Regions from separate parts of the Deinococcus fonticola genome, predicted to be linked through region 1. Evidence: riboswitches for the same ligand, from Rfam matches in the RefSeq annotation. Region 1 holds a riboswitch; the other holds the start of a gene.
What was found. Region 1 has a riboswitch for cyclic di-GMP ahead of E5Z01_RS02205 (hypothetical protein). Riboswitches for the same ligand answer to the same signal wherever they lie in the genome.

Region 1 (3,866 bases):
GGCAAGTTCGCCCTGGAAATCAAGGGCATGAATGTCGCCCTCAACCAGAGCCATTACCAGCAGGCCGCTACCTATGCCGTGAATGAAGGGACGCGCTGGGCCATCGTGACCAATGGGCGCGTCTGGGTGGTTATCGACGAGCACCTGCCTGGGCGCTGGGACGAGCGTGTGGCCCTGAAACTTGAACTGGGACAGGATGAATTCGCTGACGACCTTGCGTTGCTTCTGAACCTGAGCGCATGGCGAGATGACCTTTTTGTGGCCGCCATAGCTCAAATAACGGAGCGCCAGAAATGGCGTCACGACGCTGAAAAAACTCGCCGAGAAAAGATACCTGTGATTGAGGAAATTCAACGAAAATATGGCCTTGGTTTTGAACTCGCAGTGGAAGCGGCCATAGATATGCACCGCATCACTGAGGCGGAGGGCGAAATTTTGCGTGGCGCGACAATAGCCTGGCAGCCCTATGTAGCTATTTCGTCATCTGCGCCGGCTGAACTGAAAAAGGGCATCGTCACGGAGCATCTTTCATTGCCAGGTAAAAGTTCAGAGCCGCATCCGGCTCGGCAAGTTGAATTCGCCTTCAAAGCCAGGAAGGCTGAGGCAACAGCCATCTGGAATGAAGCGGACAACATCTGGACGATTAAGAAGGGGAGTACGGCGCTAGATCGAGTACCGGACTACGGCAAATGGCTCGCAACTGAGCGAGAGAAGCTAATTTCGGAGGGCATTCTCCGCCGCATCGGTGACGGCCTGCTCGAGTATGTTGAAGACCACAATTATACCTCACCGAGTAACGCAGCCTTTTATATTGCTGGACGTTCGTGTAGCGGCTGGGATTGCTGGAAAGATTCAAGTGGACAGCCAGCCAGCACTTATCGTAAGTCCAACTAAACCCTCGTTCCCCGTAAATTTCGTTCAACCTGAGGCTCAGGCGAACCGAGCAGTGCATCCGTTCCGCTGTGTGCTGGCGTGATTGCTCATCCGAGCCTTTGCGATGTAGGCGCCGAGTTATTTGGGTGGGGTGTGGGGATGATTTGCGCGGATGAAAAGTGAACCCGCTCCTGGTCGGGCGGGTGGCCTCGATAAGGAGCGGGTTGCTGGGCTTTCTGGGTTTAGGTTTACTGCACTTCGTACCAGTGGACGGCCAGGGTGGTCATGGAGCCGCTCACGGTAGAGCCGCTGAGCTTCAGGCCAGTGGGGCGACCAGCGAACAGGGGGAGCAGTTTGGTAGCGCTGTTGGGCAGTTGCACTTTCACCGTCTGGCCCTTTGTGGGGTTCATATTGATGACCTGCAGGTAACGGCGATTCTGGTAAGACCACAGGTGAGCCACGCCCTGGTTATTCGCAGTGGTGACGGTCAGGGGGGTGCGTTGGCCGTTCATGAGGACAGGAGCCAGCAACTTCACCTCGCCGGCCAGGGCTTTCAGTTCCGTGTTCAGGCCCTTGTAGCTGGCCAGGTCGTTGGTGGTGTCCAGGTAGGTGTAGTACAGGATGCCTTTCACGCCTGCGCCCAGCGCCTGGTTGGTCATGCTGTTCAGTTCGCGGGGCGTGGGGTAGCGCCCGTTTTTCCAGTGGAATGCCTGGAGGTTGGCGATGGGCAGGGTGCCTTTGGCGCTGGATTCCCGTACCAGTTGCTTCATGACCGGGTAAACGACATTCACGGGGTCACCACCGTCGATGGGGTAACTCTGGTTGCCGACGGCGTCGGCCCGACCGAAGTAAGCGGAATGGCTGTTCGCGAACGAGATCGCCATGCTGGTGTAAGTGAGGTGATTGCTGTCCAGAGTTTTCACGGCGTCGTGGCGTCTGAGCAGTTCTTCAGGAGTAATAAGGTTGTTGCAGTCGTCCGCGATCATCCAGCCCAGCACGGCGGGGTGGCTTTTCAGGGTGTTGATGGACGTGCTGTTGAAGTCCTCGACCATGAGTTTCATGCCGCGTGACTGGGCGGCGTCAAGCAGTTTGCGGTAACCCTCAAGGTCGCCTTCGGGATCAAACATGGTGGCGTTCATGGTGTTGAAGCCCAGATCGGCAATGGCGTTCATGTCGCGCATGCGCCGGGCTTCGTTGCCGGCCCATGACACGTGGTAGAAGCCCATGGGGAACATGGGTTGGCTATTCACCAGCAGGGTGCCGTCGGTGCGAACCTGCGCCGTGACAGGGCCACTGGTGGTGGCCGTCAGGGCCAGGGATTCCAGGGTGTTGGTGGCGGCGCTGACCTGTTCGGGCGTGGCCGTCGTTTCGGCGGCGCCGGATTCACTGCTGTTACTACCGGGCGTGGACACCGTGGGGCTGTTGACCGTCGGGGCAGGGGTGGGCGTGGTCGAGCAGCCTACCATCAGGAGTGCCAGGGTACCCAGCAAGAAACCAGTTTTTTTCATTGATCTTCCTTCGGAAACCCGGCCAACTTCTTGTCTGACAGACAGGAGAAGTCCCGTGGGCTTTGCGTCCCCTCCTCACGGAGGGTTTGCCTTTATCGAGAAGCGAAAAGTGAGGGCCAACTGATGTCAATCGCTGCCTACTCTGAAGCGCGCTGAACCGCAGCACACTCAAACACAGAGATTAACTGTTAATGAACCTAGCGCGCCTGTTCTGACGAAACTCCTACAACCAGGCTCTCATAAATGCATAACCTCACACCTTTCCCAACGAAGGTGAAAAAGCCTCTTTCTCTGGCAGGGCCAGGCAGGGTTACGCCACATGAATTACTTGACTTCGTAAATGGCGACTTGAAGGGGACGTAACCGTCCACTGACTTCCAGGCCGCGACGGTTCAGAGTCCGGCCCAGGGTGCTGATGGGCTTCCACTGAGTAGGGGGTTCAGGGAGCTTCAGGTTGACCAGGCGGTCGGCGGTGCGGCTGCTGTTCAGGGCCATTACAAAACCTTTCTTCTGGCCTTCCTGCGATTCGCCGCGCAGGTACACCACCAGCGGCTGGCTGCCGGTGCCGTCTTGCAGAGGCATCAGCTCGCCGCTCAGCAGGTAGGGGGCCAGGAAGCTCACTTCATGCGCCACACCTTGCAGGGTCGACCACATCACGGGTTCCTGGTTCAGGTCGACTTCTCTGGCACGGTAAGCGTAGTACACCACGCCTTTCATCCCCGCCATGATGGCCTGGTAGGTCATGTTGCGCAGTTCCACCGGACTGGGTTTACGCCGGCCCCACAGGAAGCTCTGAAGGTTGGCAATGGGCACGGTGCCTTTGAGGTGGGCACTCTGCACGGCGCTGCGCATCATGGGGTAGGTGACGCTGATGTCGTCATTCCCGATCGGGTAACTCTGGTTGCCGATCAGGTCGGCGGTGCTGAAGTAAGGAGTCTCGGGGCGGTTTTGCGCCACGGCCAGACTCAGGTAAGTCAGTTTGTTCGGGGTGGCCTTCTTGAACTGCTCGTTGCGGGCTTCGACTTGTTGCGGCGTGAGTTGCGCGTTCGCGTCGTCGGCAATTTTGAATCCGAGCAGGGCGGGGGAAGCGCTGATCTTGCGCCTGTTCTCGGGGGTCAGACCGTAAGGCATGACGAACACCCCGGATTCCTGTGCCTGCTTCAGGAAAGACTGGAAATTCGCGGCGTCCAGTTCGTTGATTCCTTCTGTAATCACGAAATTAAACCCGGCGCCGGCCAGGCGTGACAAGTCCTGCTGGCGGCGTTCCGGCGTACCGTTCCTTGCCCAGGACACGTGGTAGAAACCCAGTGGGAAGAACGGCTGGCCGTTGACCAGGATGGTACCGTCGGTGCGGTGGGTGGCAACGGTGGGGAGTCCTTTTTTCAATTGCGTTACCGCTTCCGGTACAGCTGCCGCCAGGGGATCTTGCTGCCGGAACAGGTTGCAGGCAGTCAGGCATCCCAGTGTCACCCCAGCCAGCAGGGC
Region 2 (3,866 bases), on a different contig from region 1:
TGGCAGGGCGTGGCTTGCGTTGGGGACAGGTGAAAACCATCTGGAGCTTGCGGTTGAAGGTCGCGCTCGTCCTCATCGCTTATAATCTCCGTTTCCAGAACTTCGGCCCTGTCAACCCCTAATCGCCGTAAATTAATTCAGAAAGGGGCAAGAGGGGATCAGATCTACTGTGTGCTACGACGTTGCAGCAGCCTCTGAGTGATGCCCAGCGCCTGGCCCTGCAGGTGTTGAACGTCTCGGCGGCGATCTACCAGCTCGGCAGTGGGGTGCTGGAATTCCTTGAAGGCCACTTGCTGGCGGCTGCCTGGAATGGGCTGGGCGCTGCCCCTGGTGGTGGTGTGGTGGGTCATGCACGCGGTCAAGACGCTGCCGCATGTGAACGTTTTGCATGTGCTGCTCAACACGCAGTTGCTGGTGGTGGTGCTGGCCTTCACCATGTTGCCGCAGCGCTGGGCCATCTGGTCAAGTGTCGTCAGTTACGCCGGGGTCGTGGTCAGCTTGCTGCTGCTGCAGGTCATGAACTGGCAGCTTGTTCTGGATCAGGCTTTTCTGTGCAGCCTGGTGGGTGGGCTGGCCGTGGCGGGGCATAAGGTGGGCGCCGCGCAGTCGTCGGCGGCGCATTACTTTGACCTGGCCCTGCGGGATCCGCTGACTAGACTTCCAAACCGTCGAATTGCTGGGATTGCTTTCGAGGCGTGGCGGCAGGAGGGACAGCCCCTGGCGCTGGAGGAAGCGGCGGTACTGCTTCTTGACCTTGACCACTTTAAGCGCGTGAATGACGAGTACGGTCACGCGACGGGGAACCTGGCCTTGCAGGTCGTAGCGCAGACCCTGAGTCATCACATCCAGGGTGAAGATTTCGTCTGTCGCTGGGGTGGTGAGGAATTCCTGATCATGTTCCGGCGCATGGAACCCGGTTCGGCGTTGAGACGGGCCACGGAAGTGATTCGGGCGGTGGAGGCGATCAGTCATCCACAATTGCCGCCGCTCACCGTGAGTGCGGGCCTGGCCATGTTGAGTGAATTCACGGACGAGAGGCAGTTTATGGCGCTCGTTGATCAGCGGTTATACGCCGCGAAGGAAGCCGGGCGAAATACCGTCGTTATGCGTTGACGGCATCTCTGGAATTCTCGCTCCTGGTCAAGGCAGATGATGAACTTCTGCAGCAGGGGCTTGTCCCAGAAACGAGGCCGGTTTCTGGACTTTCTGTGTCCGAGCAGGGGAGGGCCGAACAAACAAAGCGTGGGCAGGCAGGCCAAGAAAGATGAATTGACCTTAAGGTAGAAACAAGTGCGAACTGTGTGACATGCCTGAGCCTACATTGAGTCATCTTCGTTCCGCATCGTGTGAGCGAAGAGAAGCGTTGATCCCCGACCTGTAATCCGGGCACCTCGGTCGGGTGGAGCCAGTGGTGCGACCGGCTTTTCGTCGATCTGACCTGACTGCGTGCCAGGTGAGACCTGTTCAGGTCGTTGTTTAACGGCCAAGGAGATTCACACATGCCCAACCGTACATTCACTGCCCTGTCCCTGCTCGCCCTGTTGACCTTCCCCACGATCGCCCTGGGCGCAAGCAGCACTGCAGACGGATTCAACGGTGCCACCCTGTCCGTCACGGCGACAGGCACGGCTGCCGAACAGGTAAGCTTTGAAATTCCCTCGACCAGCATCACGCTCGACTCGAAGGCCGTTCGCCCGGGGGGCACCTTCACCGTGACGGTTCCGGTCACGAACACCACAGACCGTCAGATCAACGTGGTGGTCACGCCGAACAAGGATGGGGACGCGGCCGCCAGCCTGACGATCACTGGGCTCGGGACGGCCACAATCGATCCGGACGCTTCCTCGAACATCGTTTTCACCTTCAGTTTCGCCGAAACCATGACGAGCGCTGAGGCGGGCAAAGCGGTGGTTGTGACCTTCGATGTGAAGGCCACCGGAACTTACGACTCCGGCTCGGGGAACACGAGCTTCTAAGATGCGGCGTCCGCCTATGTGGGCGAGAGGGGGCCAGCTCTGCCTGGCCTCTTTTGCCATTGGCCTGGGTGGAGCCGGCGTCGGTCACGCGCAAATGAGCGCGCCAGCCATTACCGTCAGTCCGGCAACGGCTGCCTCCTCCGGGCCGCCTACCGTTCTGGCCCGCAAGGTGCTGGTGCAGCCTGAGCGCATTGAGATGCAGTTGCCCGTGGGCTATACCACGGGAACCCTGGTCTTTACGCTTTTCAGCGACGTGAATACCGAGGTGGTGGTCAGGCCCCTGGATAGTCGGCTTAAATTCAGAGGAGCCGGGAACAACCTGCTTCGCCTGAATGCCTACACGCTTCAGACCGCGAACTTTGTGGTGCTGGAAGCGCACCGGGGCGTCATCGAGCTGCTGAACACGCGCGGAGAAGTGATTGAAAAGGTTCGGTACACGGTCGTGCCGCACAAGGCAGTGAATCAGTCGGCCAACCTGAGTTACAACCCGTTCAGCGGCCAGGTGAGCGCCGGGTATTCGGTCTCGACGGTGCCGGCGTCGTCCCTGGCTCCGAACATCAGTGCTGGCGTCGGCATGGGCTACGACATTCAGAAAGGCCAGCTGGGGGGCAGCGTGTACCTGAATGTTCGCTGGTGACCAGCAGAGAGCCGGAGGGGACGCCAGCTCGGGTGGAGAATCCCCGGGTCAAAGTGCGGTGGGGCACAAGTAGGCGTGATGCCTGCCGATTAATCTCTGCGCTGGCGTCCCTTCCTGGCTGCGTCCGGCGGCCAGCCCATGAGCTTTTGTGGAAAAAGAATTAGAAACGGCGGGTACAGGTCGCCCAAGTCGAGGTAAGCGGTCTGCGTCTCAAAATCCCGTCCCTGCTGGATTTCCTGGGCCGTGAGTCGAGGAAAAAGGTTCGGAGAAAGAGTCATTTCTTATTGACGACTCGTCTTCTGTAATTTACTTTATCAGGTGTGGATTCCAGCCCGTACATCCTGCGTTCCCAGGTACGCGCCTGGCGGGAACGCGCCGGAATGCGCCCGGTCGAGCTGGCCAGACAGGTCGGCATCACCCGGCAGGCCCTGCACAGCATCGAGACTGGAGCCTATGTCCCCAACACCCTGATCGCGCTGCACCTTGCCCGCGTCCTGAACTGCCGGGTCGAAGACCTCTTCAGCCTGGGTGAACCACAGGTTCAGGCCACGCTGATCGGTCAGGCGCATCTGCCCAGCCGTGTCCGCCTGGCCCAGGTGCGGGAACGCTGGCTGGCCTTTCCCACGGGTGGACAGGGTGGCCTGACCGAGGCGGCCGACGGTCTTGCCACCGAAGAAGCGGGGCCAGAGGTTCGGGTGGAACTCTTCAGCGATCTGGAACTGGCCCGCCGCACCGCCGTGCTGGCCGGATGTGACCCCTCGTTTGCGCTGCTCGCCACGCATGTCTCAAGGCACCACCCGGACACCCGCATGCTGTTGAACCCGGTGTCCAGCAGGGCGGCCCTGCGAGCCCTGGAAAGAGGGGAAGCGCATGCTGCCGGAATTCACCTGTATGACGCCACCAGTGGGGTGTCCAACCTTCCTTTCGTGCGGCAGGCTTTTCCTGAACGTGACCTGCACCTGTTCACCCTCTGGTCGTGGGAGCAGGGGTTACAGGTCGCTGCCGGTAACCCGAAAGGGATTCAGGGGGTCGCTGATCTTCTGCGCCCGGAGGTGACCTTGCAGAACCGTGAAGCTGATGCCGGCAGCCGCGTGCTGCTGGACGCCTGGTTGGATGAGGCGAAGATCGACCAGAGGGACATTTCTGGTTACCAGAATGAAGTGAACACGCCTCTCGGGGCCGCGCAGCGCGTCGCCAGCGGGCAAGCCGATGTGGCCCCTGGCCCACGTTCCGCTGCCGTGGCGCTGGGGCTG

Region 2: linked by a shared signal. The riboswitch ahead of E5Z01_RS17245 (hypothetical protein) and the one ahead of E5Z01_RS02205 (hypothetical protein) in region 1 are both predicted to bind cyclic di-GMP.

Annotation. Positions count from the first base shown of each region.
Region 1 covers NZ_SMMH01000002.1:178,146-182,011, forward strand. Annotated here, with positions in the region: gene E5Z01_RS02200 (DUF4357 domain-containing protein) at 1-894, shown strand, start outside; gene E5Z01_RS02205 (hypothetical protein) at 1,122-2,381, opposite strand; cyclic di-GMP riboswitch class I at 2,391-2,482, opposite strand; gene E5Z01_RS02210 (hypothetical protein) at 2,706-3,866, opposite strand, start outside.
Region 2 covers NZ_SMMH01000043.1:16,644-20,509, reverse strand. Annotated here, with positions in the region: partial or broken gene E5Z01_RS17255 (transposase) at 1-122, shown strand, start outside; gene E5Z01_RS19655 (hypothetical protein) at 165-350, opposite strand; gene E5Z01_RS17250 (GGDEF domain-containing protein) at 349-1,113, shown strand; cyclic di-GMP riboswitch class II at 1,348-1,432, shown strand; gene E5Z01_RS17245 (hypothetical protein) at 1,500-1,976, shown strand; gene E5Z01_RS17240 (hypothetical protein) at 2,071-2,613, shown strand; gene E5Z01_RS17235 (substrate-binding domain-containing protein) at 2,934-3,866, shown strand, end outside.